3 regions of the Paenibacillus sp. FSL P4-0113 genome follow, and region 1 is predicted to be linked to each of the others. Evidence: riboswitches for the same ligand, from Rfam matches in the RefSeq annotation. Region 1 holds a riboswitch; each other region holds the start of a gene.

Region 1 (10,488 bases):
ACGACCACTTCACAACGTTGACGGACAGCATCCAGAACCTCGCTCGGGCTAGGCCCTTTGCCGATCAGATCCCCCAAACAAAACACACGGCTAATGCCTCGGGAAGCAATATCCTCCAGCACCGCCTCACAGGCAGGCCAATTGCCATGAATATCTGAAATGACAGCAATACGATCCATCTGAACCTCACTCCTTTGTCCGAAACGACTACATCTCTACACTACATTCAAGCCATCTTTATGTAGTTCCAAACTATATGACGAAGATGAAAAAAAATCATGGCCTATTGGCCGGATTTTAGTGTAATGACACTAAGCTCCGGCCTGCACAGCACGCGAATCGGCAGATGTGTCATGCCAATGCCTCGGCTAACATATAGCGGCATTCTCTCCGTTCCCACATGAAATAATCCCTGGATGTACTTGCGTCCACCCGGAGGCGGCATTGGCGCTCCAATGACCGGCAAGCGAACCTGTCCTCCATGCGTATGCCCCGACAATTGAAGATCAAAGGACATTTGCGCCGCCACATCTGCATAGTCCGGCTCATGCATCAGCAGGAGCTTGCACATCTCATCAGGTAGTCCGTGGATGGCACGCTGCGGATTGGGCTTGCCCATAATGTTATCCTCTAAACCGACCATGGCTACACGCTGCCCCGCGCGCTCTACAATCGCATGCTCGTTTCTCAGCAACGTAAACCCGGTTTTCGGATACAATTCCTGTACTCCGGCGGGTAAGCCTCTATAATCATGATTGCCCAGAATAGCAAATTTGCCAAGTGTGGCGTGCATAGAAGCCATAACTGGAACAGCAGCCTTCATGGATACTGCATAATCATCCACAATATCGCCTGTAAAACAGAGCAAATCTGGCTTCAGACCTGCTATCCGGTCCGCAAGCTCGCGTAAATCCTGCTCATCCATGTGAAAACCCAAGTGCACATCACTAAAATGTACGACCCTGATTCCGTCAAAAGCAGACGGAAGACGAGGGATAGACAAGTTGAAGCGTGTAATTTCCAAATGATTAGGCTCCCATAAGGAAGCATATCCTCCAGCTAGAAGCGCGGTTCCGGCTGTGGCTAAAGCCGCTTTTTTCAAAAAATGGCGGCGCGAAGGATTGGCTGGTTCATTTGAAACGGAACGCCGCGAAGAACCGGGAGGGATAGCGGCCCCCTGATGCGGGCCATCCTGACTCTCGCGGCGGGTGTGCGGCGTCTTCTCCATATGCGTTCCCCCTTGCGATCTATTCCTTGATCTCACTTATTCGAATTCTTACCGTCCAGAAGCTTTAGCGATGGGTGGACAACCACTGCTCCGCATAGTCTACCAAATCACGTTGCCTCGCGAAAAAACATGAAGCCTCCCCAATGTTCACCCGCGTAAAAGCTGAGGGACAGTCCCGTTCAAAATCAAGTCCCAGCTTCTCAAAGTCATCTGAGGTAATATTAAAATCCTGAAAAGATACCCACGCTTTTGCTCCATCCACCATCATAGGAGCTTGATGGGTGATCACTTCACGTCCATTGTAGGCTGTTCGATATTCCGCCAAATGCAGGGACGTGTTGCTGTCATGTCCGCAGCCCAACAGCACTACATAAGCATCTGCCTCGTACAGCTTCGCCAAGGGCGAATGCTCACCCAGTCCAAAGTCGAGCTCATGAGCTGCCAGTAATTCCGAAGCTGTGGGTCCACGTGCCGCCAGAGAAACATGCGGATGCCCGCTGCGCTTGGTTCCCGGCAGGCCACGGAACGTTTCTACAATGACGCCCATCCCTCCGGTCAGCGTCCAGGCCGGATCATAAGCGGGCATTTCCTCGCGTACCAGTTCCCACCATGACTCATCCAGAGGCGGGTTCATCCAAGTCGAGGGATCAGTCAAGTCATGTGACTGTGTCGGCATCACCAGCGTCCCTTCCGGGCCAACTGCTTCGGTTAGTGCGGCAAGAATGACCGAGGCCCCGCCTGGAACAAAGCGTCCAAAGCTGCGCATCGACGAGTGAGCAAGCAATGTCATGCCGCTCCGAACCCCCAGATCCTCTAATCCCTTCAATACATCCGACCTAGTGACAGGTCGATTCGTTATCGGTTGCACAGTCACCTGTCCAGCCTCCTTTTCTCCAAAAACGATACACAATACCATAATTATACCATAACTGCTATCCCGCGCTCCTTCCTCCATGTTACCCTCCATCATTCCTGAGCGCAAAAAACAGGCTTTCTCCAGTTTGAGAAAAAGCCTGTTTGGGCATAACCTATTCGCTGTCTAGTGCTATACAGTCAGCCAGCGCTTGAACATATGCTTGGTCGTTTCCTTGTTCATTTCGGCAATAGAAGTGGTCAACGGAATACCTTTCGGACAAGAGCGTACGCAGTTTTGCGAGTTCCCGCACCCTTCCAGCCCGTCGTCTGTCATCAACGCCTCTAGCCGCTCTTCCTGATTCATTTCCCCTGTCGGATGGCTGTTAAACAGGCGAACCTGAGATATCGCCGCAGGTCCGATGAACGTCGTCTTCTCGTTGACGTTCGGACAAGCTTCCAGACAGACACCACAGGTCATGCACTTGGACAGCTCATACGCCCACTGACGCTTTTTCTCAGCCATTCTAGGACCAGGGCCCAGATCGTAGGTACCGTCAATCGGAATCCACGCTTTGACCTTCTTGAGCGCATTAAACATCCGGCTGCGGTCGATGACCAAATCCCGAACTACCGGGAATGTGTTCATCGGCGCGATCGTAATCGGCTGCTCCAGCTTATCGACGAGCGCTGCACAGGCCTGACGCGGCTTGCCGTTAATCACCATGGAGCATGCTCCGCATACTTCCTCCAGGCAATTCGACTCCCAGCACACCGGAGCCGTCTCTTTACCGTGGCTGTCCACCGGATTACGCTGAATTTCCATCAGCGCGCTAATCACATTCATTCCCGGACGATAAGCCAATTCGAATTCTTCCGTATAGGGACTGGCTTTAGGATCAGCTTGACGGGTCACAACGAACTTCACCGTTTTATTCGACTTCACTGCTTGCTCCGACATCTAATACACTCCCTTCCGTTATTTGTTCTTGGAATAATCCCGAATACGCGGCTTGATCAGCGAAACATCCACCGCTTCATACGAGATTTGTGGTCCTTCCGGTGTCCAGTCCGCAATCGTCGTTTTCAGGAAATCCTCATCGTTGCGATCCGGGAAATCTGGTTTGTAATGAGCCCCACGGCTTTCGTTGCGCAGCAGCGCACCTTTGGTCATCGCTTCAGCCAGCTCCATCATATTCCACAGTTGCCGTGTAAACGCCGCACCCGCATTGTTCCAGCGCGAAGCGTCATTGATGTTAATGTTAGAATAACGCTCCTTCAGCTCCTTGATCTTGTGGATCGTAGCTTCCAGCTTGTCATTATAACGAACCACAGTCATGTTGTTCGTCATCCACTCGCCCAGCTCTTTATGAAGAACATAGGCATTTTCTTTTCCGTCCATATGCAAAATACGCTCATACTTCTCCGTCTGCTGATTGACTGCGGCATCAAATACGGAGGACGCTGTATCCTGTGCAGATTTTTTCAAGCCTTTGATATATTCCACAGCCTTAGGTCCAGCCACCATCCCGCCGTAAATGGCTGACAGCAACGAGTTCGCACCCAAACGGTTCGCTCCGTGGTATTGGAATTCACACTCACCAGCCGCGAACAGGCCTGGTATATTGGTCATCTGATTGTAATCGACCCACATGCCGCCCATTGAATAATGAACAGCCGGGAATATTTTCATCGGAATTTTGCGCGGATCATCACCGACGAATTTTTCATAAATTTCAATAATGCCGCCCAGTTTTACATCCAGCTCTTTCGGGTCCTTGTGGGACAGATCGAGGTAGACCATGTTCTCGCCATTAATACCCAGTCCATCATCAACGCATACACTGAATATTTCACGTGTCGCAATATCGCGAGGGACCAAATTTCCGTAAGCTGGATACTTTTCTTCGAGAAAATACCATGGCTTACCATCCTTATACGTCCAAATACGACCGCCCTCTCCCCGTGCCGACTCGGACATGAGACGCAGCTTGTCATCACCTGGTATAGCCGTCGGATGAATCTGGATAAACTCACCGTTCGCATAGCGTACGCCTTGCTGATACACCGCACCGGCAGCTGTGCCCGTATTAATGACGGAATTCGTGGTTTTACCGAAAATAATCCCGGGCCCACCAGATGCCAAAATAACTGCATCCGCCGCAAAAGTCTTCACTTCCATCGTACGCAAATCCTGCCCGCAAATCCCTCGACAGATGCCTTCATCATCCAGTACAGCCTGTAAAAACTCCCAGTTTTCATACTTGGTCACCAAACCCGCAGATTCCCAGCGCCGTACCTGCTCATCGAGAGCGTACAGAAGCTGCTGTCCTGTCGTCGCACCAGCAAAGGCGGTCCGATGATGCTGGGTACCGCCGAAGCGGCGGAAGTCCAGCAGTCCTTCCGGTGTCCGGTTAAACATGACGCCCATGCGGTCCATGAGATGAATGATCCCCGGAGCCGCTTCGCACATCGCTTTTACCGGAGGCTGGTTGGCCAGAAAATCCCCGCCATAGACCGAATCATCAAAGTGAATCCAGGGGGAGTCTCCCTCACCCTTGGTATTTACCGCACCATTGATGCCACCTTGAGCACAAACGGAGTGGGACCTTTTGACCGGAACCAAAGAAAATAAATGAACGTGAACTCCCGCCTCTGCCGCCTTGATCGTAGCCATTAGACCTGCCAGACCGCCGCCCACGACAATAATGTTGGATGCTGCCATTTCTGCTCACTCCTTTTTTTCAGGATTTTTAACCAAATCCCCTTTTACGTTTGAAAATAGAATTTCAACACAATGTATAATGGATATGACTCATTTACAGTAGTTGTTTAAAAGTACTGCATTGCACCAAGGCAGTTGCTGTTTCCTGAAATTCCGCGCTGCGGAATGCAAGCAGGGAAGCGATGAAGCCGATAGACACCACCACGAATAGGGTCATACAGATATAAGAAGATACTTTTTGCGCACGTGGTCCCACAGTAATCCCCCAACTGACCATAAATGCCCACAGTCCGTTAGCAAAGTGAAAGGATGCCGAAACGACACTGATTAAATACAAAATAAAATAAACCGGGTTTGTCACGATGCCATGCATGACGCCGCCTAGCTCCTCATGGGTTACATTACCCAGAGCGACCTGAAAGCGTGTGTCGTATACGTGCCAGATAATAAATACAAACGTAATGACGCCGGAAATACGCTGGAACAGAAAGCGCCAGTTACGTGAATAGCCGAACCTTTTTACATTCGGGTCAGCCTGATAAGCGATATACAAGCCATAAATTCCGTGGAACAGTAATGGCAAGTAGATGAATAAAGTTTCTAGCACAATAACCAGCGGCAAACCATTCAGGAAGGCCACGCTGCGATTAAATCCTTCCTTGCCGCCCTCCACCGCTGTGAAGTTCGTCACCAAATGCTCAACAAAAAATAGAGCCAACGGAATGACGCCAAGAAGCGAATGCAGCTTTCTGGAATAAAATCCTCTCATCTAGGTCATGCTCCCTTCTCCCAATAATAGCGTTTTCAATAGTAATATAACATATAAAATGACAGTTCCCGACAGGAAATGTCCAACAAGGTGTCCCTTATTAGGAAAAACAAAAGTGTGAACATCTTGTGTCGCTTTCATGTTACTCCTTTTCGGCTTATAATGGAATTGCAATATACGTATTAATTATTATGTCTTTTTTGCATATAGAGAGGAAGTGGATGATTTGTTTGAGGATTTGAACGCTTTTGCCGTCATTGTCGAGCAGTCCAGCCTGAATAAAGCCTCCAAACTGCTGAATCTGTCCCAACCCGCCCTGTCCCGCAAAATTGCCAAGCTGGAGGACGAGCTGGGTGTGAATCTCTTTGATCGTCGGGGCAAACGGCTCGAAATTACGTCCACTGGCCGATTTGTTTATACATTCGCACTAGAGCAACGGCAACGACAGCTTCGCTTCTTACAAAAGCTCTCCCAGCACAAAAATGAAGCCCAGAGTATGCTTACACTCGGCGCAAGTCTCACGACACTCCAGACAACGCTGCCTACCCTTGTCGAAGCTTTTATGAGCAAGCATCCTCAAACCGAGCTGAAGCTGCTCACCGGTAAAACCCATGAAATCGTCGCCTTTGTACGTGACAAAAAAGCAGACGCCGGTATTGTCGGATCTGCCATTCATGAAGTCGGACTGCGTTGCATTCCGCTATTTGATGATCATTTGGAGCTCGTTGTTTCCATTGGACATGAATTAACCGTCAAGACAGGAACGGCCTCGATGAAAGATCTGCAAGGACTGCCGATGATTATTTTCTCCAAAGGAACCTGGTATCGCAGTCTGACGGATGACTTGTTCCAGCGCAGCGGCATCATGCCGGATATCCGCATGGAAATCGACTCCTTCGAGGCAATTGTACGCCTGCTTCCAACCTGTAAGGCTTCTGCCTTGCTACCCAAATCCTATTTGCGCAGCGAACTATTACGGGATAATGGACTCACTGCACTGTACTTGCCCGATTTGAAGGAGACACGCCGAACGACCTCCCTCATTTACTCGGAGACGACCGATCTCGGTCCGACAGCACGACGCTGGATTAGCGAGACACGTGCGTCGTTTGCAGGCTACCGTATGGTGTAAAGGGTTTAGCCCTCTTCATTAACATTAACAACCTCATCCTCAAAGCGGCCGATATTATCATTCGAGCCGATGATGACCATAATATCGTCGGCTTTTAATCGATCCATAGCCGTCGGTGCGATCAGGATACCATTCGCCGTATGAAGCGCCACGACGCTACAACCAAAGCGGGTACGGGCATTTAGCTCTGCTAGCGTTTTGCCATTCAGACATGCAGGTACATTGAGTTCCACAATACTATATTCCTTAGACAACTCCAAATAATCGAGCAAATTAGGCGTGACTAGCTGGTGAGCCACCCGGATACCCATATCCCGTTCTGGATAAATAATCCGGTCCACACCGAGCTTTTCTAACGCACGCCCGTGCAGCACAGATATGGCTTTGGCTACGACTTTTTTCACACCCAGCTCCTTCAGCAAAATGGCGGTGAGGATGCTTACCTGAATGTCATCACCAATAGCAACAATGCCACAATCGAAATTACGGATGCCCAGTGATCGCAACGAGTCTTCATCGGTAGCGTCCGCCACGACAGTATGTGTCAACATCTCACTCATACTGTCCACAACATCCTCATTCCGGTCAATGCCTAGCACCTCGCACCCCATATCCACCAATTGCAAAGCCAGGCTTGAGCCAAACCGCCCCAAGCCAATAACTACAAACTGCTGCGTCTTCATATCTACTCGAAAACTCCCTTATCCTATAATCATTTTACCTTCCGGATGACGATATAATTCTTTACCCTTTTTCGGCCCCAGTGCATAAGCTAGCGTGAGTGGCCCCAGTCTACCTGCAAACATCGTCAGGGTAATCACCAGCTTGCCTATGACTGTCAAATCAGGTGTAAGCCCCATCGACAGCCCCACCGTACCAAACGCAGATACCGTCTCGAACAAGATCATCAGAAAATGATGATCTTCGGTTGCCGACAAAATCATCGTCACCCCGATCACGAACAGCAACCCCAGCAGTGTAATGGTCAAAGCCTTGTAAATTCGTCCCTGCGCAAGTCGGTACTTGAACAGTACAATATCTTCCCGCCCCCGCAGCATCGAAATCACCGCTCCAATGAGCAGGGCGAATGTTGTGGTCTTAATCCCGCCTCCAGTAGAGCCAGGAGAAGCCCCGATAAACATGAGTATGATGATAAAAAACTGCGTAGCCTGCCGCAAGCCTGCAATGTCCAAGGTATTGGCACCTGCGGTACGGGGAGTAACGGACTGGAATAAAGATCCCAATAGCTTACCACCCCAATCAAGCGAGCCGAGAGTCTTCGGATTCGTAAACTCAAATACAAAAATCACGAGCGTGCCGACTACAATCATAGCGCCCGTCATGCTGAGTACCACCTTGGTATGCAAGGACAGTCTCTTGCGCTTGCGATATTCTGCCAGGTCTGACATCACTACAAAACCAATGCCGCCTGAAATAATCAAAAACATGGCTGTAAAATTAACAATCGGATCATATACATAACCTGTCAAGCTGCGAAATTCACCGAATAAATCAAAACCAGCATTGTTAAACATGGAGATGGCATGCCAGATTCCAAAATAAATCGCCCTGCCTACGGGCATATCAAAGGACCAGCGAACCGAGAATATCGTAGCGCATACGCCTTCAATAACCAGTGAGTACAGTAATACCTTACGGATTAACCCGACAATTCCCTCTACAGAAGTCTGATTCATCGCTTCCTGCAAAATGAGACGCTCCCGCAGGGAAATCCGACGCTTGAACACCAGTGCAATCAAGGTAGCCATGGTCATAAAGCCTAGGCCGCCGATCTGAATGAGCGCCACGATAACAACTTGACCAAAGGTTGTAAAAAAGGTCCCCGTATCCTTTACGACAAGCCCTGTAACACAGGTCGCGGAAGCGGCAGTAAACAAAGCGTCTATAAACGCAAGTGGCTTTCCTGTTGTATTGGAGATCGGCAGCATTAACAATAAACTACCTATTAGAATGATAATGGCAAAGCCCGCAACGAATATCTGCGGTGGAGAAAGCCGGAGCCAGCTTGCATTGGGATTCATCTATTCATCACTTCTCTCCTAATCCTTAAAACTATAAAAACAGTGATTTAATACGGTGTAAGCTCGCTACGCGTTCCATTTGATCTTCCGATCGTCGTTGCCCCTGAATTTTTTGATTTTTCCAAACCTTAGTTAACTATAATTAGCATTCCCTGAATACAGGAAGAATGCATGTCAAGCACTACTCGGCCCCCTGTGCTATTGGCGGGCAGTAGCGAAGGGGGCAGAATTGTTCTGAAGAAGCGAAGCGTTTGCCTTTATCTCCGGATTTTAACCATTAAAGGGGGTATACAATCAAAAAATCCGGGGATAACAGCAATCGGAAGAATAATCTGCACCCGCAGCGGTCTATCTAACCAATCCAAACACTTTTATACGCACAAAAAAAGACACCGGAAAACCGAGTGCCTGACTTGGTTCCTGCTCATAGCCTACGAGGTTAGCTGACGGATTCGGGCAGCACAGTATGCCCTATTTACACTTCCGATCCACCAGTGATCGGCTGTAAAATTCACCCCAGTAACATGGTTCCCCCGTTTTCCCATAGAAATTCGGCTCAACTGTATATCATTACCTATGTATTTTATAGGCATTGCCTCAAGATTATAATCCTTCTATATCCAGATCACAAAACCGATTTCGTCGAAAAAACGTGAAATTGGCTTTATTTTGCGAATGGGCATCGTTTAATCGCAGCTTATCTTATTTTATTGGAACTTTAAAGTGCTTTCACTCTATTTTCATGAATATCGCTGGTCTGTTGGCGGGAACCTGTGCAGTATGATATCTTTAATGGATGTTCTTATTTACAGATTAAGGAGGAAACTCATGAATCCTATCGGGAAACCGGTCGTGCTCACGGCCAACTTCAAAAAATTAGGCTTGCTGGGCGGGATTGGCCTGATTTGCTTTTTTATCTTTCAATTGCTTATTCCCTCGCTTAGCAATCCGAGTCCAGAATCAGTAATGAATGCAAAGGTCATCAGCAAACAAGAAGCGGTCATACACGCATTGGACTTCGCCCGCTCCGAGCTGGGATATACTGAATCACAGCCAGAGGAGCCTCTGGTGACCTATCAGGCCGAAACAGATTTGTACGGTTATTTATCTAGAGAAAAACTGCTTCAACAGTACGACCGTACATGGAAGAAAAATTACCCTTACGAAACCTTTCGGGTCGATCTGCCTGAATCCTCAGCGAAGAGCAAGCTGCAAATTCATGTAGATTTATCCACTGGGAAGGTCGTTAGTTTTAAACGGATCACCTCCAGCACCAATTACACGCAGGCTGATATTTCTACGGATGAACAAGCACGTAACAGGCTTGTACGTGTGGCTGAGGACGGCATGACGCTTGAAGCCAAGGAGCAGGCGGCCGCTGTATGGGTGAAGCGCTTTGGCTTTAAGCCGTCGGACTTGAAGCTCGCGACCACTGAACAAGAAGGCGGATTAAAGTATACCGTAGACGATAAAAAAATTGGCGCCTCGGTACTTACACTGGCTTTTACTTTTGAAGACGGTGATGTTCGCTCCTTCACTCAAAGCTTTTCGGCCCCGTCATCCTATACCGATTATATCGAAAAGCAAACATTTTGGGCGAATTGGATGACCTATGCGGGTTATGCCCTATTTAGCTTTGTGCTGGGTGTACTTGCCATTGTGTATGCGTCACTCACCCGACGACATACTTCATTTGTACGCGGCATTGTTCTATCCGTTATATACTTTATTGCTAGTATA
Region 2 (10,488 bases), 2.7 Mb from region 1:
GAGCGCTTCGGCAAAGTTGGCAAAAAGCAACGTAAACAACAGAATAACAAACACGGCCAGGTTAAAGCCTATTTCCTTGTCAGTTCCAAAATAACCGGGAAACAGTAACATTAGCAGCACGACCAATGTACCGATCTCCACGACGAACATGACAGGATTTTTCATCATCATCATCGGATTTAATTTTATAAAGCTATCCTTGATCGCATGCTTCAAGATGCTTCTGTCCAGCATGTGTTTGCGTTGTTCCTTCATGGTCAAACACCCCGTTCATCCATTCTCATTTTCTTCTTCACATGGTCAAAAATTCAGCAACAGGTCCCAATACGATGACAGGTAAAAAGGTCAACGCACCAATCAGCAGCACGACCCCGATCAGAATGGCTCCAAATAACTTGTTGTCCGTGCGCAGTGTCCCCGTCGTCACCGGAGTCGGCGCTTTGGCATTCAACGAAGCCGCCACAGCCAACAATGCAATCATAGATACATATCGCCCGAAGAACATAACCATCCCCGTTGTTGCATTCCAGAATACGTTGTTATCTGAAAGACCTTCAAACCCCGAACCATTATTTGCGGCAGATGACGCATATTCATAGAGCACCTGAGTCAACCCGTGATAGCCAGGGTTAGTGACCGCATCATATCCCCAATGACTCATAAACGCAAGCGCAGTTGGGGCGAGAATGAGAAACGGATGTACCAAAATGGCAATGGCGATCAGCTTCATTTCCTTGCCTTCAATTTTCCTTCCCATAAATTCCGGAGTTCTCCCGACCATCAGTCCGCATATAAACACACCCAGAATCGCATACATCAGCATATTCATCAGCCCGACACCCTTGCCGCCAAAAATGACGTTTAGCATCATTTCTCCCAAAGCAGCCATGCCACCTAGCGGGGTTAGTGTATCATGCATATTATTGACCGAACCTGTCGTTGCCGCTGTTGTGACCGCAGTGAATAAAGCCGATTGTCCAATACCGAAACGAACCTCTTTCCCTTCCATGCTTCCCTGAGAAGCATCCACACCCAGTGTCTGGATTAACGGATTACCTGTCTTCTCAGACACATACGTAATGGATAGAAAAATTAGAAACAATACCATCATGGAGCTAAAAATAATCCAGCCCTGCTTACGATTACGGGCAAACAATCCAAAGGTATACGGCAACGAAGCCGGCATTACCCACATTGCCAAAATTTCCAGCACGTTCGTCCAAGGACTTGGATTTTCAAAAGGATGCGCAGAGTTAGCTCCCGCATAACCGCCCCCGTTCGTCCCCAAATGCTTGATGGACTCCAGAGAAGCAATGGGTCCCATAGAAATTTGCTGTTGTGTTCCGCTCAGCGTCGTAAGATCCGCCGTAGGCTGTAGCGTCTGTGGTATCTTCAATCCCACCAGCACCAGCGTAAGCACAAAGGCCAGTGGCAGGAAAATCCTTATAATAGCTTTAATAAAATCTTGAAAGAAATTGCCCATCCCTTCACCGCGCCGCGTCAATCCTCTCATAAAAGCCGCAGCAACCGAAAAACCGGAAGCAGCCGAAGTGAACATCATCATCGTGACGAACGCCACCTGTGTCAGATACGTAAGCCCGCTTTCTCCGCTATAATGTTGGAGATTCGTATTCGTCATAAAGCTGATTACCGTATTAAAAGCTAGTGATGCTTCCATATTACTGTTTCCAGCCGGATTACCGGGAAGCATTCCCTGTAAACGCAACAGCAAGTAGCTGATTGCCACAAGCACGACGTTCGTAGCAATGAAACTCATAACATACGTAGTCCAACGCATGCTCTCCACTTTCTTCAAGCCTACTACCTTATAAATCAGCTTTTCTGTTCTGCCAAAAATCCGATCCGTTCGATTCGGTTCATTCGAGAATACATGATACATATATGTACCCATTGGCTTTACCAAGAGCAGCAATATAACGATCACAATTCCAATTTGAAGCAGCTCCATCCTCTATTCCTCCTTCAAAATGCTCCTGCGTTTGGAACAACAGACCCGATTAGACCATCTATGAAGTGCACACGTTTGCGAAAACCTGCTACCAATGATGCTTTAATGCTCAGATCTGTTGTTCCCGCCCGCTCTATCCCTACAAGTGACTAGAACTTTTCAGGGTTCAGGAGTGCGTAGATTAAATACATAAACACAATAGCCGTAAGCCCGAGTATAACGATCATCCTCTTCGTCCTCCTTTAGAGGTCTGCGCATCACACCAGCGTACAAACAGCAGTATCACTCCATAACTCACAGCCATGACGAGCAGCATGTATATATCCATCATGTTTATACCCTCCGTATCGATCCTCAGATCGCCATTCTTATTCCATCATAAAATCATAAAACAACTATGTCATAAGTGCTTATCCGTTCAGCAGAAAACCCACCTCTCCGTTCAATGTGTAGATCACATGGTCCGCTCCCAATCCCCGATAAATTCCTTGTGGATTACAGCCGTGTGTAATAACATAGATCGATTCCGATGTTAGTGGTCGACATATTTGCAGGAAACGGCAAGTCAGATTCAAGCTGTTCTCGAACAAATACACACTACCAATTTCTTTTTTTGGAAAATTCCATTTTCCCGCTTGCATGGTATTGATGCGGACAATGTGCTCCACACCCATTTTTTTGAGCTGTCGTTCCTCCTGGGCGCTATTCGTGAGAACTGCAAACGCCAATTTTTTGAAAATAAGCAATTTCACAAAACTTCTGCCCGCTTCATTCGGTGCAGTGACAATAATTAACCGACCTTCCATCAGTAGCTCCTCTCCCGGTATAAAAAGACAACAAAAAGAAGCCGAAGGAAAAAGGCTTTCCTCCGGCTTCTGACATATCCATGATAAAATAAACCATGGCTGCACACGGCGGTTTGTTGCCTCTCCCTGTACGCTTACGAGGTTAGCTGTCGGATTCGGACGTGAGAGTCGCCCTATTTCTGGCACTTGACCGGAAAATTCACCCCATGAGACACACGGCTTCCGAAGCCGTACAGTCTCGATTGGTTCCCCCGCTTTTGCAACTGCAAAATTCAGCGCTATAGACATTTCGTTGTTGCTTCATTCAAGTTAATTTGAAATTACGTCTTGAATCATACACCCGCGCATGGAAGACTGTAAAGCTCAACTGCAGGGTTATAAATCGGGCTTTAGAGCATAGAAGATTAATAATAACGCTTACAATGCAACTATGCTTCTCACATCTCCTTTAATCTCTGTTTTTCATCCCTTTTTGAAAATGACAAGCATGTCAATATTGGCGTAGGGTAAAGCGTTATTGGCCTTTTTTTGTAAAAAGAGAAGAAAATACGCTATATGTACCAGCTAAACACCGATTTAACCCGCTTTTATAAGAAGAAACAACTTAATTCGCTCCATTTGCGGTGCGATTTACTGTTTTGAGCAAAATACGATTTTACAGCGCCTGAAGGCTTTATACAGCTTTTCCAGGCTTGCAACCCTTCTTTAAATTGTCTAAAATTTAATTGCTGAATATTGAATGAGGAGAGATGCTATGACCGTTTATGAATATGATGCGCAAACCCTGCAAGGGAAACAAATTCCGTTATCCACATTTGAAGGGAACGTTCTGCTTATCGTGAACACTGCCAGCAAATGTGGGTTAACCCCCCAATACAAAGCGCTACAAGAGCTATATGACCAGTATCATGAACAGGGGCTCGAAATTTTGGGATTTCCCAGCAACCAGTTTGCCAAACAAGAGCCAGGTTCCAGTGAGGAGATCTCCGAGTTTTGCCAGATCAATTATGGTGTCACCTTTCCGATGTTCGCCAAGACAGATGTCAATGGCGATCAAGCACACCCCTTATTTCGCTACCTGACCCAAACAGCTCCGGGGGTATTAGGGTCCAAAGCGATCAAATGGAATTTTACTAAATTCTTAATTACAAGAGAAGGTAACGTGTTTAAGCGCTATGCACCGCAAACCACTCCAGATAAACTGGCGGGAGATATAGAGAAGCTTTTGCAGCAAAACTGACATTCTTCATTATCACAGTTAATAAACGACCTGTTGCAACCGTGGCTTCCGTGGCTAAAGAATATAACGAAAATGCTTAACAAAAAAAGCACCCTTTCACGTAAACCGTGTCAGGATGCTTTTTTAACTAGGTCTTGCATATAATGCGGTCGAGAGGACTCGAACCTCCACGGGCGTACGCCCACTACCCCCTCAAGATAGCGTGTCTGCCATTCCACCACGACCGCAAATCATAATGTATTGAGGCAACAGGTTTATTATACTCTCTCATCAACTATTTGTAAACAAAAATATTATAATTATTTTAACTTACATATATGAGCGATAATAATACCGTCCTGCATAAAGATAACCGCTTGCTGAACTATGCATTAATGTTGCCCCCTTACGGATTATCAGAACCACCTAGCACTTAACTAAGTAATTAATTTGACGAAATAACGTATTTACGATTGTAAAAACACGTATAAAAGTGTATCATAGTTTCAGATGGTTAATTCTAACATGTTTACTGATGATTATTATAACACACCAATTATTCCGTAAGAATCCGTAAGGGGCGATTTCTTTTGAACAACAAAATGCCTGTCACCTCCTTCGGGTGGGCCATCAAACAACGGCTTGTCGAACTTCGACTGGATCAGAAAACATTTTGTGAGACACACAATATTCCGCCTTCACGCTTGTCCAATCTGATTCACGGCACCCGCAAAGCACAAAGGTACAGAAAACAAGTTGCTGCAATTCTGAACATCGACGATAACGATTATAAGGAGGCATCGCCACTCTAAATCCAACAAGCATTCCAGTTACATACAGGTCATTCCATATCACCAAGAAACCAAATAAACCCGTAAAGCGAACCCCTCCAGTTCGTTTACGGGTTTTCAACCCAGACAATCTTTAGCCAAAAAAATCATTCCGGCTTTGTTTTATCCTTCTCACTTTTTTGCTTACGATATTTCGCAAATTCAACATATTCTAAAATAAAATTCTGTTCTTCCGTCTCAAGATCTTCTGCCTGGCAATTCAGTGGCCCCATCACTCCAAAAAAATAAGCAGCCTTCTGCTCCTGAAGTACGCCTTCTCCCGGCTTAATCCCTTTCATTAACCAATCGAGCGATACATTAAAAAAGTCCGAAATCTGAATTAAATGAGTGGTACCCGGCGTTGTTTTCCCCCTTCTCCAATCACCGAGATTCCCTGAACTGATTTTAAGCTTTTCACAAAATGCCTTCTTGGTCATTCCCCGATCTTTAATCAAAGCTTCAATCCGTTGATAAATAGTTTGATCTCCCAAAATGTTTCCCCTCCGAAACAGTAACTTTTTCTGAAATAATTTTCATTTTTCAGCCTTACTCATTAGTAATCCCCATTAAATCCTAAGCAACCATTACCCCATAGTAGAATTGCGCTGGTTTTTCTCTTTACGAAAGCGGGTAAATTCAATATACTCAAGTATAAAATTTCTTTCCGCCTCACTAAGCGGTTCCCCCTGGCAATTCAGTTGCCCTGAAGCGTCAAAAAAATAAGGGTCTTGCGACTCCTTTAGCACCTCACCCTGTATATCTCGACCCAGCATAATCCAGTCCAGACTCGCATCAAAAAAAGAAGCGATTTCAATGAGTTTATTCGTGCCCGGCGTCGTTTTTCCTCTTTTCCAATCCCCGAAGTTCCCTGTACTAATGCCTAACTGCTGGCAGAACGCCTTTTTCGTCATTCCCCGTTCCTTGATGAGTTCCTCGATGCGATGGTAAATAGATTGCATAGAAGTTCCTTCCTCCCTAGCAGGCTCTCAAATAACGATATCATGTTCTCTGTTCCCATTTCAAAGATCACGTATGCTAAAATTACCGAATTATGTATGTTGGTTTCCATTATACCACAACACGCAACAAAAACCGCCTGTTTTCCGAAGAAAGGGCGGTCTTTAAGCCAGTCCACTTACGCCAATCACGTAGCAGAGTTGTCGATTTTAAGTAAAATATGCTTCAATTCATTCAAAGTTTCACTCAGATGCAATAAATCTTCTTCTGGCAGATACACCAGTCTTTCTTGAATTTTATTGGAGAAGGTATGAAATACCTGTTCACAAAAAGCATCGCCTTCCTGTGTAATCGCCACATTCACGACTCTGCGATCCGAATCACACGACTGGCGGTCAGCCAACCCATGCTCCACCAGTTTGTCCAGAAGAGGAGTCATGTTCGGACGTGAGACATTGAGCTGTTTGGATAAATCAGATACCGTAGACGAACGTACTTCACGCAGGAGCATTAGCACCTGAAAGTTATTAGGCGACAAGTGTAATGGGAAATCGAGCGGACCGTAGGTGAAAAATTTCTTCTTCACAATCGGAAACAAGCCCAAAATATTTTCTGATATATTTCCTAACAGTTGAGTGTCCATATTTTTCACCGTCACTTCATAAGTTTATACTTATCATTCTATAACATTATGGCGTTATATTATACTATGGAATCATTATTTCATCATAATCATTACTTTATTACATCATTACACAAATAAAAAAAGCCTCTACCGCGAGAGACTTTTCCGTTCATTCCATTGATGCGGTCGAGAGGACTCGAACCTCCACGAGCGTACGCTCACTACCCCCTCAAGATAGCGTGTCTGCCATTCCACCACGACCGCATAACAAAATATAAATGGTGAGCCATGAAGGACTCGAACCTTCGACACCCTGATTAAAAGTCAGGTGCTCTACCAACTGAGCTAATGGCTCATGCTGTTCATCCAAGCTGTCCGCCATTAGACCAGACCTCAGGAATTTCCCTTAAGCATGCAACATGTAGTCTATAAAGACAACAATGACCCGTAGGGGATTCGAACCCCTGTTACCTCCGTGAAAGGGAGGTGTCTTAACCCCTTGACCAACGGGCCTTATTATTATGCGCCAACTTGGCGACAAGAAAGAGTATATCAAATAGAATAACAAATGGCAATACTTATTTTTGAAATTTTAAAAAAAGCAGTTTTTATCATTACAAAATGCATGTCCACTTACATTAACTTATCTAGAATCATTTAATCCCTGAAAAATCATGATAAATGATTGCAATATCACTTACATTTACTTATAATCACTTACGAGATACCGAAATCATTATATATCAGAGGAGCTTTCTATGTATCAGGAAGAACGAATGTTAAAAATCGTTGATTACTTACAGCTTCACAAGCGTATTTCGGTGGATGATATTTGTGAAATTTTTAATGTTTCACGGGATACGGCCCGTCGAGACCTGGTAAAACTTGAGGAGCATCAAAAAATTATTCGCACCCGCGGCGGCGCCCTTCTCCCTAAACTGCATCACGATCCAATTGGAAATTATAACGAAAGACTGCTTACTGTATCTGAGGAGAAACAAGTGATCGGACAATTGGCTGCCAACATGGTACGAGATAGGGATCGTATTATATTGGATTCCTCTACCACCGTACAGGCGTGTGCAGAAAGACTGAATGTGCAGGAATGTTCGGTTATCACCAATTCAATTAATCAGGCCGACGTACTATCTGGAAAAGACGGTGTCTCCATTCATCTGTTGGGAGGCCGCCTGCAAAAAGAGCACCGGTATGTATATGGCTCGTCCGTAATCGCCACTTTGTCTCACTATTTTGTAGACAAAGCTTTTATCGGGATTGGAGGCATATCATCTCACGGACTAAGCCTGATTCATGAAGAAGACGGTATGCTGAAGCATCAGATGATGAAACAGGCGGATCAGGTGATCATCCTTGCGGACCATTCGAAATTCGGAATTAATTTCCCGTATCGTTTTGCTGATTTATCTGAAGTTAATATCGTGATCACCGATCGCTTGCCAGAACCAGCAATGCTGGAAATTTTGCAACATCATGATATTGAAGTTGTTGTCCCCTCATAAAATATGAGACTGCTTAGCTAGAACTCAAGATTTATCACAGAGATATCGAAAGACAGGAGTTGGAGAGAAATGAAACTGTTTGCGATTGATATGGATGGAACACTGCTGAACGAGGAAGGAAAAATAAGCAAAGTGAACGCGGAGGCTATACGCCAAGCACAAAAGCAAGGCGTTCAGGTGACAATTGCCACTGGTAGAGCCGCTTATGACGCCTGGACAAAGCTAGAGGAAGCAGAACTTATAACTCCCGTCATTGGAGCAAACGGGGCAACCGTACACGATGTGCATCGTCGTCAGTTAACCTCTACTCCTATGGGCCGCAGTGAAACGTTTGAAGTGCTGAGCTGGCTGCACGATAACGACTTTTACTATGAGGTCATGACAGACCGCGCTATTTATTCTCCACAAAACGGACATCAGCTACTTGCTGTTGAAATGGATCGATTGCTGAGCGCCAACCCGGATATTTCGCTGGATACATTATTACACGCAGCCGAAAAACAATATGAACAGACCGGACATACCCGCATCGCTTCATATGAGGACATTCCACTGGATGTAGAGATTTATAACGTGCTCTGTTTCTCCTTTGATCAAGCCAAATTGGATCGGGGCCGTGAGCGTTACCAAAGTTTTCAGGGCCTGAACATGGTCATCTCTTCAGACCGTAACTTTGAAGTCGAGCATAAGGACGCGTCTAAAGGTAATGCATTGCGTTATCTGGCGAATCATCTGAGCATTCCCATGCAGGAAGCTGTAGCGATTGGGGACAGTTACAACGATATCTCCATGCTGACAATGGCAGGAAGAGGCATTGCCATGGGCAATGCAAAAGACGACATTAAGGCCGTCTGCTCCGAAGTGACTCTGACTAATACGGAAGATGGCGTCGCTCATGCTCTGTTGAACATACTCAAGACAGTTGAGGCCGACACTGTGAAATAGAAGTCATTGGCTGCTTACAAGACAGGCTGACGTCGCTTCATGCCGTACGCAGCACGTTCGTCTCTCCATTTAAACAATTTCCGGTCCACCGTTATTCTTAAAGCAGATATAGACGAAAAGGACGCTCGTAAGCATTATTACAATGCATACGAGCGTCCTTTTCTGCTTCAAATACCAACGGAGAGAGAGGGATTCGAACCCTCGCACCGCTTTCGCAGCCTAACCCCTTAGCAGAGGGTCCCCTTATAGCCACTTGGGTACCTCTCCATGGCTCCCCGAACAGGACTCGAACCTGTGACAACTCGATTAACAGTCGAGTGCTCTACCAACTGAGCTATCAGGGAACATTACTGTAAATTATCTTACAGTATGGTTAATTTACCATGATTCAGGGGGTGCCGTCAAGTGCAACAGGCGAAGCTTACCTCCACATTTCCCACAGCGATATCGCTGAGGATTCATCTTACGCTTGCGCATATACTCCTGTTTACAGGAAACGCATACTAGCTTGTAACGATAAGGCTGAGGCTTACGTTCCGTTCTTCCCGGCAGAGTCTGACAATGCCTGCTTCCTCCTACACGGGCCAACCATGCTTTGAAGTCAGCATCTCGATGCTGATAGCCCATCCCGCGCAAATGTAAATGATAATGGCACAGCTCATGCTTAATAATTTTCTCCACCTCAGAACGTCCGTAAGCTACGAGTTGATGTGGATTAATTTCAATATGATGACTTTTCATAAAATACCTACCGCCTGTGGAAGACAGGCGTGCATTAAAGGTGGCTTGATGTCGAAACGGCACACCGAAGCTCTCCAGCGAAATGCGCTCTACCCATTCTTGAAGCTCTTCATTACTCATAGAACGGCTCATTGAATGGTTCATTGAATTGCTCAGGGACTTGGACTCCATCCTTACGGTCTCTCCTCCTTTGCTCCTTACTGACAAGCATATTATAAAATAACGGCCGAAGTCTAACCCCCAATTCATAAGCACACTTTAGGTACCCACCCCATATGCTAAGCATACAGATGTAACGCAGAGGAGGAGATCGGCTTGCCTCAATGGCTCAGCAATCAGCTCATGCGGGCCTTTTACAAAAAGGACCGGCGCCAAATTAAACTGTTGAACGATTGTTGGTTTTTTTATCATAAAGCACCTGGCGTGGAGTTCGATGCCAACAACGGGTAAAAGCTAAAGGCATCCAAAATGAAAGCCGGAATCTCCGATGCGTTCGGAGATTCCGGCTTTTGTTAACCCTTCACAAGAAGGTTGTACAGTTTTATTTAAAGTATTATGCCTGCGATTGCGCCTCTGCAGGAGGTTTCATCGTCAGACCAACCCTGCCTTTTTTCAAATCAACATTTAACACCCACACCGTTACGTTATCACCGACAGATACGACATCCATCGGATGCTTTACGAAGCCACTGCGCAGCTGTGAAATATGAACCAACCCGTCACTTTTAATACCGATATCGACAAACGCGCCAAAATCAATGACATTGCGGACGGTTCCCTGAAGCTCCATACCCGGTGCCAGATCCTCGATCTTCAGCACATCCTTGCGGAATACCGGCAACGGCAGCTCGTCACGCGGGTCACGGCCCGGACGCT
Region 3 (10,488 bases), 1.3 Mb from region 1:
CTTGGCCAGCTTTCTTGCTTCCGGCTTTACTTCGGCCTGCCCGGATGAAAACAAGGCATTATCACTAATGGTGATCATTAGTTGCGATTGGTTTAGCTTGGTATTCAGCAACGGGGTCAGGCCGTTATTTTGAATGTATTGATCCATCTGTTTTTTAAGCTTTTTTAAATCTTCTTCTTCCCGTTGGGCCAGCTGTTTTTGCAGTTCAGAGGTAGAAGTAGCTTTCGATTTTACGGGTTGTGACACTTGTTCTTTATTTTTGCCCATATCCATGGATTGTGACGACGGATTCGCGGCTGAGTGATCCAGCACGCCAGTGCCGCCATTAAAAGCTGCACTCAGGGATTGAGCCATAGTTTCAAATTTTTTGGCGTCGAGCGAGCTCATACCGAATAAGACAATGAAAAGAGCCAACAGAAGGGTCATTAAGTCGGAATATGGCAACAGCCAGCTTTCGTCAGCATGCTCTTCATGCGGTTCATGTCTCTTTTTACTCACTGGAATCGCCATCCTTCTGGGTCATCGTAGCCCGTTCGGTCGGAGTCAGGAAGATCGTCAGTTTCTGACTGATGGCGATCGTCGATATCCCCGATTGAATGGAAAGCAGACCTTCGACCATCATTAATTTAAGCTCGACTTCTTTTTTGGATAACCGTTTCAGCTTGTTGGACATCGGATGCCACAGGACATAACCTGTAAAAATACCGAGCAACGTCGCAATGAAGGCTGCTGCAATGGCATGAGAGAGCTTTTCCATGTCACTAAGGTCGGCCAGAGCGGCGATCAGACCTACAACCGCACCGAGTACCCCGAGCGTTGGAGCGTACATACCGGCTTGGGAGAAGATCAGCGCGCCAGAGCGATGTCGATCCTCGGTGGCATTGATATCCTCCATTAGAACGTCCCGTACGAATTCCTGATCATTGCCGTCAATAATCATTCGCATGCCGCCACGCATAAAGGGATCGTCGATTTCCTCTACCTTGGATTCCAAGGCGAGCAGACCTTCACGACGGGTAATGGATGCCCACTCGGTAAACGTACCGATGAGCTCTTTGCGGTCTAACAGTTTTTGTTCGGTGAAAATAACCTTGAACAGCTTCGGAATCCGTTTGATTTCTGCCATCGGGAAGGCCATAAATATACTCGCTGCCGTTCCGACGAAAATAATCATGTAAGCAGCGGGATTATTGACCAGATTGACGACCGGAGCGCCTTTTAAGATCATCCCGACGACCAGTGACAAAATCCCGAGCACAAGTCCAATAATGGTTGAAATTTGCATGATACACCTCATCCATGAGAATAGATTTTGAATCCTTTCATGCCGCCGGGGTCGTCCTTGCCCCAAGCGCGTCATTACAAGACGGATTATAGTATTTATCGACAAAACTCTCTTTTTTGTTAAGTGCGAATTTCCGGTATAATAAGGTGATTATGTATTGAATGGCGGAACCATTGGAGGAAATGGCATGGGAGTAAAGCATGGACGTGAGTATGAACAAATTTTGAACGATTTGACAGAGGCTGTGGGGCGCATCCCAGATAGCTATGAATTTTTTGAGATGGAAGCAGAAGATTGGGACAGGCTGGACCCGGCGGGACGTCAGGAAGTCAATGAAGCTTTGGCAGAAGACTTATTTTATGCACTGGGTACAGAGCCCACAATCACTGTAGGGAGTGGCGTTGTGATCTATGAGCCGGAGCAGCATCGTATCTATGTACTGATTGGGGACGAGGAGCTGACGTCAGTCCCTTTGATTTGAGGTCCGTCTTATGGATTTATCAACGGGGCCGTGGTAATATGTACACCAATATATCGTAGTTTTGGCCGTATTTAAGCGGTCGAAAGGCTTCCGTATAAACGGGGAGGAGTTCGTAACATGCCTTTTACACAAGAAGAGATTGAAGCACATCTGGAGAAACTGGAGGGCTGGGAGCTGGAGGAAGGACGTTGGATCGTTCGGAAATATAATTTTTCCAGTTTTATGAAAGGGATTGCATTCGTGGATGAAGTTGCCGCTATATCTGAAGCATTCAATCATCATCCATTTATTACGATTGATTACAAGACCGTGACTCTGCGTTTGACCTCTTGGGACGATGGCGGTATTATGGCCGTGGATATTAAGGAAGCCCAACAATATAATGAAGCTTTTGAAAAAATGCGTAGCAGTCATTGAGCTTGTAATGATCTGTCGTATGATGATAAAAGCGCCTTCGCTATACAACATCGTGGTTGTATGCCGAAGGCGCTTTTATCATAGAACCTGGGTTGGGTGGTCTGGACGATATACCATACAATAAAACGGTTTTTTGCCATCGGGAGTCTGGCGTTCATAGGTATCTGTAAGCTCAAATCCAGCCGCCTTGTAGGCCCGAATAGCGCGCCCATTCCAAGTGAGCACCTCTAGATCAATTTCATTCTTCGGGTTGCGTCGTTGGGCTTCCTCTGCAATGGCACGGACAAAATCTGATCCTTTGCCATGTCCGCATCTGTCAGGGTGCATTCCAAGACCTAGCCGGGTCACACCGATCATAGGAAAATATTGAGCAAATCCTGTCAGCTTGTTCTCTTCATCCAGTACGGCAACATATTGCTCTTGGCGAAGCGTGGGACTCCCAAATTCGACTTCAAGCGCCTTCATTTGTTCCCAGGGGAGCCAACCGTATATGTTATAAGGTGGATCATAGCGCCACTCACAGATTGCAGCCGCTTGATGCTCGTCCATCGGTACGATCCGATAGTTGGATATTGAGGCCGGCATGTGTTCCATCCTCCTTTTACACAGGTACTTCAATCATTAACAACAGATTGTAGACAAGTTGCAGGGGAATGGCAAGCGTGTTTATTTCATACCTAAGTCGGGTATACATTCAATAAGAAGGAATTACTGCTCATATGCTCCCCCAGCGGTGACGGTAAAACCGACGATGTTCGCTAAAATTGAAACCTTTTGAGGTGTCAGTTCGTCAGTAAAGATAATCATTGCTGATGTTGTGGACATAAAAAACCGCAATTCGATTCCGGCCAGAATCAAATTGCGGCTAGGGTTAGCTTGCTGTGCGTTAGTTATTCTACGTTATCGTCATCAGGAATATCTGAAGCTACAGAATGGTAAGCGTCTGTGCTCATAATTCTTTTTGCACCGACATAGCGGTTAGCGTAATAATTTTCGTTCAGTGAGCTAACTACTACACCACGTGAAGTCGAGGAGTGGGCAAATTTCCCTTCACCTACGAAGATACCTACATGGGAAATGCCTCTTCCTGTGGTGTTGAAGAACACCAGGTCCCCAGGCCTCATTTCATCGCGGGATACAGAAGATCCCATTTTGAATTGTGATCCAGATTGATGCGGAAGTTTAATTCCCAGTTTGTTGAATACATACATTGTGAAGCCGGAGCAATCGAATCCCTCGAGTGTAGTGCCTCCGCTTCTGTAGTTCGTTCCTTTGGCATCTTGGATGACCTGGTCCATCTTGGAGTCTGCAAATGCACTGCCGCCACCGAATGTAAAAGATGTAAAGGCAATGGCAAGACTCATAGCTGCGATCGTTAGCTTCTTCTTCAAAAAAAATATACCCCTTCCAATGCCTGCGAGGTTAGCTTAAGGATTCGGTAGAAGGTTCCCCTATGACCACTCTGTTGCGAGATCAATTCACCCAAACTGGTTCCCCCGCTTCCTAGGTGCCAGGAATTAGGCTTTACTTAAGATGTGCACCTTGGAGAGCAGTATTCACAATAACGATATTTTTGAGATAAAGGTTACAATAAAGATTACAAAGTTGTTACTATCAGTTCACTGCGATTATTGTAACAAAGTCGGCTGGCTTTGGCAAATGTTTCATTGCAAAAAGTTACAAAAAAAATCTGCTCCTAATGTCCCAGGAACAGATCTTGTTAACAGTATTCAGTTATGTGCCGTTTGCGCGGTTATGCATAAAGTTTTTTCGACAGACGGAAATGAAGTGATTAACATAAAGGAAGGGCTTAGCTTCTACTGGAGATATCGGTATGCCATAGTCTGTACTGCGAACTGATATGCCACAGCCTGACCAGACTAGTAACAAAATGATACGATTGTTGGAGAATGAGCGCGAGCATGCCAGTCCAAATCATCGCCACGGTGCCAAATAGACCGAAGACCAGCAGCACACAAGCACCGAGCAAAAGGGATATACCGACAGCTGGGAGAAGCTGGCGAAAGAAGGCGAGCAGGGACGATAGTATGGCGTGACCACCGACAGTGCCTAGTTGCATATACAGGATGCACTGCCGAATGAACCATCCGTATGCCATCCATCCCATGGCATAGGGCAACAAGTGCAGCAGGTAAGAGGGAGATTGAAGCGTACCTGCTACAATAGGGTAGAGTCTCGGTACTACCCAAAAGGCGGGAATCAGCAGCAGTCCCAACTCGATGATGTAATACAACAGCGACGACATGCCATGGCGTTTCATACCTTTGAAAAAGGACAGGCTTTGCGGCTCAGTCGCATCGGTATGTAGGCTTTGATATATTCCGGCTCTAATGAAGGGAGTGATCAGTATGCGTAGTACAGTCGCCCCTAGTAGTATCCACAAATACACATGTACTTCCCGGCTGTCCATCAGAGCAATCTGGCTCTCCATCCAAAACAAGGTCTGTCCCAGCTCGTTTTGACCCTGATCAGGATAACGGAGCAGTAGCGGGATAACGGCAGATTGTACCAGCCGATAGAGAAACACCCCCCACAGTAATCGATACAGAAACAAAATGATAACGATATAAAATCGTATGCGCACCAGCGCCCAGCCCTCTTTTATAACAGTCCGCATCTATAGACACCTCACCATGACAGACTTCCAAGCAGTGTCTCCAACAGCTTGGTTACACTTATACTCCAACGGGTTTGTTGCTTTTCGTCCAATTCGGCTTTTAGGGTATTGTTAATATGCTTGTTCTCCAGTGCAATGGTATATAGGGGATCAAGGGTTACATAGGAAACGGGAGAAGTACTTTTGATCCGAAAAGTTGTGCTTTTGCCCGCACCGTCCCAAGCCTTGAATTTCGTGGTTCCATCCTTGAAGGTAAATTGGACAGGGATCTTGGGATAATCCGCCCCTTTTTTGCTGACCGTCACGACTGCTTCATATCCATTCTCCAGCTTGTGGTTTGTGATGTGATCCACTGAAAAGTCCGCCATCTGGCCGTCATATACATACTGTTCAAAATAGTGGCTCCATGAGCGTCCGGTGACTCTCTCCACGATACGTTGAAAATCCTGTGAGGACGGATGCTTAAATCGGTACGTCTGGACGTAGGTCCGCATAATGCGATCCATTTTTTTCATACCCACCTGACGTTCAATGCCCCGTAGTACCAGCTTGCCTCGAGAGTAGGCATTTTGCGCGTACTCAGCAGCCGAGCCGTACTTCCATGACTCACGGTTTAGCGGCTGTGGGGAGGATACCTGTCCCGATTGTAATGGCAAGTTGGGGGTAAGCCCATATTCTTGCTCCATAAGTCGCTCCTCTGCATAGGAGGTGAAGCCTTCATCCAGCCACGGCTCCTCAAATTCATTATTGGCTACCATTCCATAGAAATATTGATGTCCAATCTCATGAACTAATGTCCGTTCCAGACTATAGCCAGGATTGAGATTACCCGCAGCAGCGGCCGTGATGAGTGTCGGATACTCCATGCCGCCAGCTCCATTGCCTGATTTAGGTGGAACCACGATGGACAGGGTGGAATATGGATAAGGCCCGTACCATTTGCTGTAGTACAAAAGAGCGGCCTTCGCTGCGCTCATATAGCGTCCTTTGAGCTCCTTGTGCGATGGGTCAAGGTAGAGCTTGATTTTGACACCAGGGACTTCAGCAGAAGAAAAGGGTTCTTCTACGGCTACAAAGTTGGGTGAAGCGGACCAGGCAAAATCGTGTACATCATCGGCATAAAATTGATATATTTTTTGTCCGTTCTGTCGGACGGCACCACGGGTGGGAAATCCGGTCGCTGCTACGATATGAGTTTCAGGCACCCGAATCCGTACGCTGTAAATTCCAAAATCGGCATAAAACTCGGAGTTACCATGATACTGGTGGAGGTTCCAGCCCTCCTCGGCGCGTCCACGCTGCCCTGCAGTCTCGTAGACACTGAGCTTCGGGAACCACTGTCCTGCCATTACAAAATCATCTGTCCCACCCATACGAGCAAAGATGGCAGGCAGTTTTACCTCAAACTTCATATATAATGTGATTTCTTCGCCACCTCGTACTGGCTTGGGTAGACGCACCTTCATGAGCGAACGGTCGCCTGCGTTACCGTCATCTGGCTGCACATATTGGATGCGATGCATGAGGGATAAACCGTCTTCTGTTTTTAGTTCAGTCAGCGTCATAGAGCCAAAGCCGTCTTTGGGCATGGTGTCTCCGCGCAGCTTTCCACCGGATTCCTTCATAAAGGTGGTTTCCATGGAAGAGAAGGCGTTCGGGTATAGATGAAGATACAGATCATTCACGGTTTTCTTGCCCGGATGTTTCCAGGTCAGTGTCTCAGTGCCTCGCAAAACCTGTCCCTTTTCCAGAGATACATCAATGTGGTACTCTACCACCCGTTTGCTGAGGATTTCTGTAGCGGGTTGTGGAGGGTTCTTGGGCAGGTCAGGCAGGATGTTTGCCCCTAGAGGCTTGCCCACATTTGGGGCAAGCGCAGACTCAGACAGGGAGCCGTATAGTGGTTGGCCTATGGACTGCGGGTCGGATTGCGATTGGGGCTGCCAGGCAAACCATAACGTCCCTGCGAGGAGACCGAGGGCTAGTGTAGACAATAAAACGATTTTAGTGCGTGCTGGGGTCATACAATGGATACCTCCCGTTGACAAGCATCTACAGCATGTATATGTTTGCTTTCAGGAGATTATTAGTTAAAATATTTATAGTGTAGAATGAGTGTGAAGACGGAAAATGGAGGTCTAGTGACGCATGAGTGAAAATCAGCCGGACGGCAAAAAACAGATTGCACTGAACATTGTCAGTGGCAAGAGTAAACATAAGGGTTTCGGCGCAGGCTCAATTGACCTGAACAGCATGTCACCGGTCATCATTGACCGAGGAGAGGCGAAAATTGATATCGGTGCCATGCATGCCAAAAGTAAAGTAGAACGTGGTATCAAGTTCTCTACGAATAAAGAGGACGTACCGAACGGACGCCAGGTATGGCTCGTATGGGTAGCTGTGGACCGTACAGCCGAAGGACGTATGTACGGCGGCGCCACCGCCTGCGAGATGCTGATTGACGACGAGGCCAAACGCGGCTGGAAAATCCTCGCCGATCACGTCAACCGTATGGATTACGCGCTCAAGCGTCGTTTCATGCTGGAGGATCTCGGCAGCGAAGATAAGGCAGCGCTCAAAAGCCTGCTCATTTCGCATAACGAGGAATGGTGGGACGCTTCGCCTGAGGAATTGAAGCAGGCGCTGGAAGGGTAGGCCAAGCGTTAACACGATTCCAGTGTACACAACTGCTTAAAGAGCAGTCGGCAGTAAGGTTCAGAAGTAGACCGATACCTTGGTTGGGGGCGGTCTACTTCTTTTTCATGTAGGTAAGCAATGCTGAATGAACATGCCAAACATGATCATCAAAGAAATTGCTGGAAAAGTATACTATAAAAAATCTGTTTTTAAGAGATAAAACACTTAAATCCGCAATTTGTTAGAGCACCTCCAAGTTGCATGAAAATTATTGTAACAGATATGTAGTTATGAACTGATAGCTCCTTGACATCCTGGAAAGGCATTCACTATAATTCAGATAGAAATCGCTTCCACTCTTCTTTCTATTCATTTTGTGGAACCGGTTCCTTGAAAGATGTAGTTAAGTCCTATTTACTGTTTATGAATGTAATCTCTAAATAAGGTGGCATCGTTATGTTTAAATGGTTGAAAAAGAAGGCGGCTCCTCGTATTGAAGAATTCGAAATGATAGCACCAATCAAAGGAAAAGTGGTTTCCCTGGAGGAGGTTCCAGATCCTGCGTTCTCTACGAAAGCTATGGGGGATGGCATCGCTATTCATCCGTCTGAGGGTAGGGTCACCGCTCCTTTCGCGGGAAAAGTTGCCCATGTCATGGAGAAAAGTAAGCATGCTCTGATTATTGAACATGAATCCGGCGTACAAGTTTTGATACATGTCGGGATTAATACCGTCTCTCTCAAAGGACAAGGGTTTAATCCTCATGTCCAAGTAGGAGATAGCATTAAAGCTGGGCAATTATTGATGGAGTTTGACCTGGATGCAATTCAACAGGGTGGATTGCCTGTAATTACGCCGGTAATCGTTCCAGATGGGCAAGAGATGATTAGCCATGTGGAAATCCTGGAAGGTACATCTGCCTCTCCAGAAGTACCTGTATTAAGAGTTCACTTAAAAGCCTAGTTCTCATTCAAAAAAGACTAACCAGGAATTCCTGGTTAGTCTTTTCTTTAGATGATTCACTGACCAGTCAAGGGGTGGGTACGACCATGTAAATCAAAGGTTAGGATTCATATATTTCAGATATCCGCTGATTACAATTGCCTTCGTACAGCCCTCCATGAAAGCAGACCACTTTTTTAATATCATATGGCAGCAGGTTTTTAAGAGATTCTTTGGCCATATTGAAATCACAGCAATATTGCGGGTCTGGAGCCAGTAATTTGCCGCTTACCACGCGTAGAGCATCTCCTGCAATCAGGGTTTGACTGGATTTATGATAGAAACTTAGGTGTCCTGGTGTATGTCCAGCAGTATCTATAACTACGATCCCCCCACAGAAGGGCAGTTCCTCTCCGGCAACGATGGTGGAGTTTACAATAGCCTTTGGGGGATTTTCAAGTGTACGCCGGAATGCGTGTCTCCACTCTACCGGAACGGATTCGGGCATGGAGCTTACAGCTTGATCTATTGCTTCTGGAGTCAGCTTTATAAGCTGTTTTTCTCCCTGTATATAGGGCTTTTCGATAGAACTGGCTAATACTTGAACTGGGGATGAAGAGGCTCGGACTATATCTGCTAAACTGCCGATATGGTCAAGGTCCTGGTGTGTTATTAATATAGAGGTAAGTTTATGGATTGCTAATCCGGTGTCTAGAATAGCCTCATGTAAAAGTGAGAGTTGCCCGGGGTAAGCCGTATCAACTAAAATCATGTTATCTTCGTCCCACACTAAAGTCGGGTGAATACTCTCTATACTTCCCATAATGTTAGCAGAAACCTGGAGCATGTGTATTCCCTTGTCTAATTGCATCGAATCCCTCCCATAAGAGTTGATGTAATACAAAGGAATCGTATCATTAAACATAAATATGTAAACCTATACTATATCATAAAAATAATTATTTGTAAATATGTAGAATTTTAAATTTGTGTGACAGTTAGGAGTGATGACGTGAAGAGAATTTATTTTGTCAGACATGCCCAAGCAACAGGACAGGAACCAGATGCCCGACTTACCGATGAGGGTACCCGACAAGCTGAGCAGTTGGTTGATTTTATGGAGAATGTAGGTGTGGAATATATTGTGTCCAGCCCGTGGAAACGGGCCGTGCGAACCATTCAGCCCTTGGCTGAACGGAAACAGTTGCAGGTGTATACTGATGTACGTCTTCAAGAACGGGTACTTAGCCATGAGCATTTGGATCATTGGCTGGACGTGCTGGAACAGACCTATTTGGACGAGGACTTGAAGCTGGAGGGAGGGGAATCATCCCGTGAAGCAGTAGATCGAGGAATCCAGCTTGTTCAGGAGCTTATAGAGCGGGCGGAAAAAACGGTTATCATTGTAACTCATGGAGCTTTACTATCTCTTCTCATTCGACATTACGATCCGCAGTTTGGGTTTGAGGACTGGAAAAAGCTTTCGAATCCCGACGTGTATTTGCTAGAACTGAAAGAAGCAGAAGCCAAGATTCACAGAGTGTGGAATACGGGTTGAAATAAATAAAGCACGTTCACCATAAGTGCAGAATGGAATCGAAAGGGGAGGCGCATGTTGAAGGCAAACCGTTTTTTAGAATTAGAAAAGGCGTTGTTTCGAGCTTGGTCTTTGGAGTCTAGCTCTAAATGGACCGCAAATAATCCTGCGTCTGGGCAATGTGGTGTCACAGCACTCGTCGTTCAGGACAGGTTTGGCGGCGATATTTTGAAAACATGGCTGGATAGTGGTTGGCACTATTACAACCGCATTGGTGAGGACATTATAGATTTTACGAGGTCGCAATTTTCAAGCCTTCCACAGTATCAGCATGTACACTCCAACCGGGAAGAAGCATTCTCAGACACCAATGCAGAGCAGTATGCAGCCTTAAGTCAGAGATTAAAGGAATTTCTAAACGAAGAAGAATAAGGGGATTTAAATCTGGATACAGTCATAAAGGCGTGATTTTTGAACCTGATCCAATGGAAGGTGCTTTTTGTTGCCCAATATACATTAAAGAACTGAGTAATCAGTAAAATTCTTGAAGA

The links. A riboswitch is a leader RNA that binds a small molecule or an ion and turns the genes downstream of it on or off. The one in region 1 is predicted to bind cyclic di-AMP.
Region 2: another riboswitch for cyclic di-AMP. It lies ahead of MKX46_RS22255 (hypothetical protein); the one in region 1 lies ahead of MKX46_RS10120 (TrkH family potassium uptake protein).
Region 3: another riboswitch for cyclic di-AMP. It lies ahead of MKX46_RS16025 (C40 family peptidase); the one in region 1 lies ahead of MKX46_RS10120 (TrkH family potassium uptake protein).

Annotation. Positions count from the first base shown of each region.
Region 1 is NZ_JBBPAZ010000001.1:2,401,660-2,412,147, forward strand. Features, by position in the region: gene MKX46_RS10080 (metallophosphoesterase family protein) at 1-179, opposite strand, end outside; gene MKX46_RS10085 (metallophosphoesterase) at 284-1,228, opposite strand; gene MKX46_RS10090 (aminoglycoside N(3)-acetyltransferase) at 1,293-2,102, opposite strand; gene sdhB (succinate dehydrogenase iron-sulfur subunit) at 2,274-3,041, opposite strand; gene sdhA (succinate dehydrogenase flavoprotein subunit) at 3,060-4,805, opposite strand; gene MKX46_RS10105 (succinate dehydrogenase cytochrome b558 subunit) at 4,900-5,574, opposite strand; gene MKX46_RS10110 (LysR family transcriptional regulator) at 5,801-6,706, shown strand; gene MKX46_RS10115 (potassium channel family protein) at 6,712-7,389, opposite strand; gene MKX46_RS10120 (TrkH family potassium uptake protein) at 7,408-8,748, opposite strand; cyclic di-AMP (ydaO/yuaA leader) riboswitch at 9,162-9,315, opposite strand; gene MKX46_RS10125 (CPBP family intramembrane glutamic endopeptidase) at 9,577-10,488, shown strand, end outside.
Region 2 is NZ_JBBPAZ010000001.1:5,084,769-5,095,256, reverse strand. Features, by position in the region: gene kdpB (potassium-transporting ATPase subunit KdpB) at 1-255, opposite strand, end outside; gene kdpA (potassium-transporting ATPase subunit KdpA) at 293-1,969, opposite strand; gene MKX46_RS25645 (potassium-transporting ATPase subunit F) at 2,119-2,196, opposite strand; gene MKX46_RS22255 (hypothetical protein) at 2,380-2,775, opposite strand; cyclic di-AMP (ydaO/yuaA leader) riboswitch at 2,891-3,063, opposite strand; gene MKX46_RS22250 (glutathione peroxidase) at 3,530-4,015, shown strand; tRNA gene MKX46_RS22245 (tRNA-Leu) at 4,160-4,242, opposite strand; gene MKX46_RS22240 (hypothetical protein) at 4,585-4,806, shown strand; gene MKX46_RS22235 (helix-turn-helix domain-containing protein) at 4,932-5,315, opposite strand; gene MKX46_RS22230 (helix-turn-helix domain-containing protein) at 5,409-5,783, opposite strand; gene MKX46_RS22225 (MarR family winged helix-turn-helix transcriptional regulator) at 5,969-6,424, opposite strand; tRNA gene MKX46_RS22220 (tRNA-Leu) at 6,588-6,670, opposite strand; tRNA gene MKX46_RS22215 (tRNA-Lys) at 6,686-6,761, opposite strand; tRNA gene MKX46_RS22210 (tRNA-Glu) at 6,848-6,919, opposite strand; gene MKX46_RS22205 (DeoR/GlpR family DNA-binding transcription regulator) at 7,165-7,926, shown strand; gene MKX46_RS22200 (Cof-type HAD-IIB family hydrolase) at 7,996-8,871, shown strand; tRNA gene MKX46_RS22195 (tRNA-Ser) at 9,050-9,138, opposite strand; tRNA gene MKX46_RS22190 (tRNA-Asn) at 9,140-9,215, opposite strand; gene MKX46_RS22185 (SprT family protein) at 9,250-9,783, opposite strand; gene cmpA (cortex morphogenetic protein CmpA) at 9,928-10,062, shown strand; gene MKX46_RS22175 (Tex family protein) at 10,166-10,488, opposite strand, start outside.
Region 3 is NZ_JBBPAZ010000001.1:3,735,577-3,746,064, forward strand. Features, by position in the region: gene MKX46_RS16000 (flagellar motor protein MotB) at 1-498, opposite strand, end outside; gene motA (flagellar motor stator protein MotA) at 491-1,285, opposite strand; gene MKX46_RS16010 (hypothetical protein) at 1,473-1,766, shown strand; gene MKX46_RS16015 (4a-hydroxytetrahydrobiopterin dehydratase) at 1,884-2,183, shown strand; gene MKX46_RS16020 (GNAT family N-acetyltransferase) at 2,262-2,768, opposite strand; gene MKX46_RS16025 (C40 family peptidase) at 3,074-3,574, opposite strand; cyclic di-AMP (ydaO/yuaA leader) riboswitch at 3,580-3,717, opposite strand; gene MKX46_RS16030 (hypothetical protein) at 3,994-4,821, opposite strand; gene MKX46_RS16035 (M1 family metallopeptidase) at 4,833-6,845, opposite strand; gene MKX46_RS16040 (YwhD family protein) at 6,970-7,476, shown strand; gene MKX46_RS16045 (PTS sugar transporter subunit IIA) at 7,915-8,421, shown strand; gene MKX46_RS16050 (MBL fold metallo-hydrolase) at 8,522-9,271, opposite strand; gene MKX46_RS16055 (histidine phosphatase family protein) at 9,413-9,958, shown strand; gene MKX46_RS16060 (YunG family protein) at 10,016-10,369, shown strand.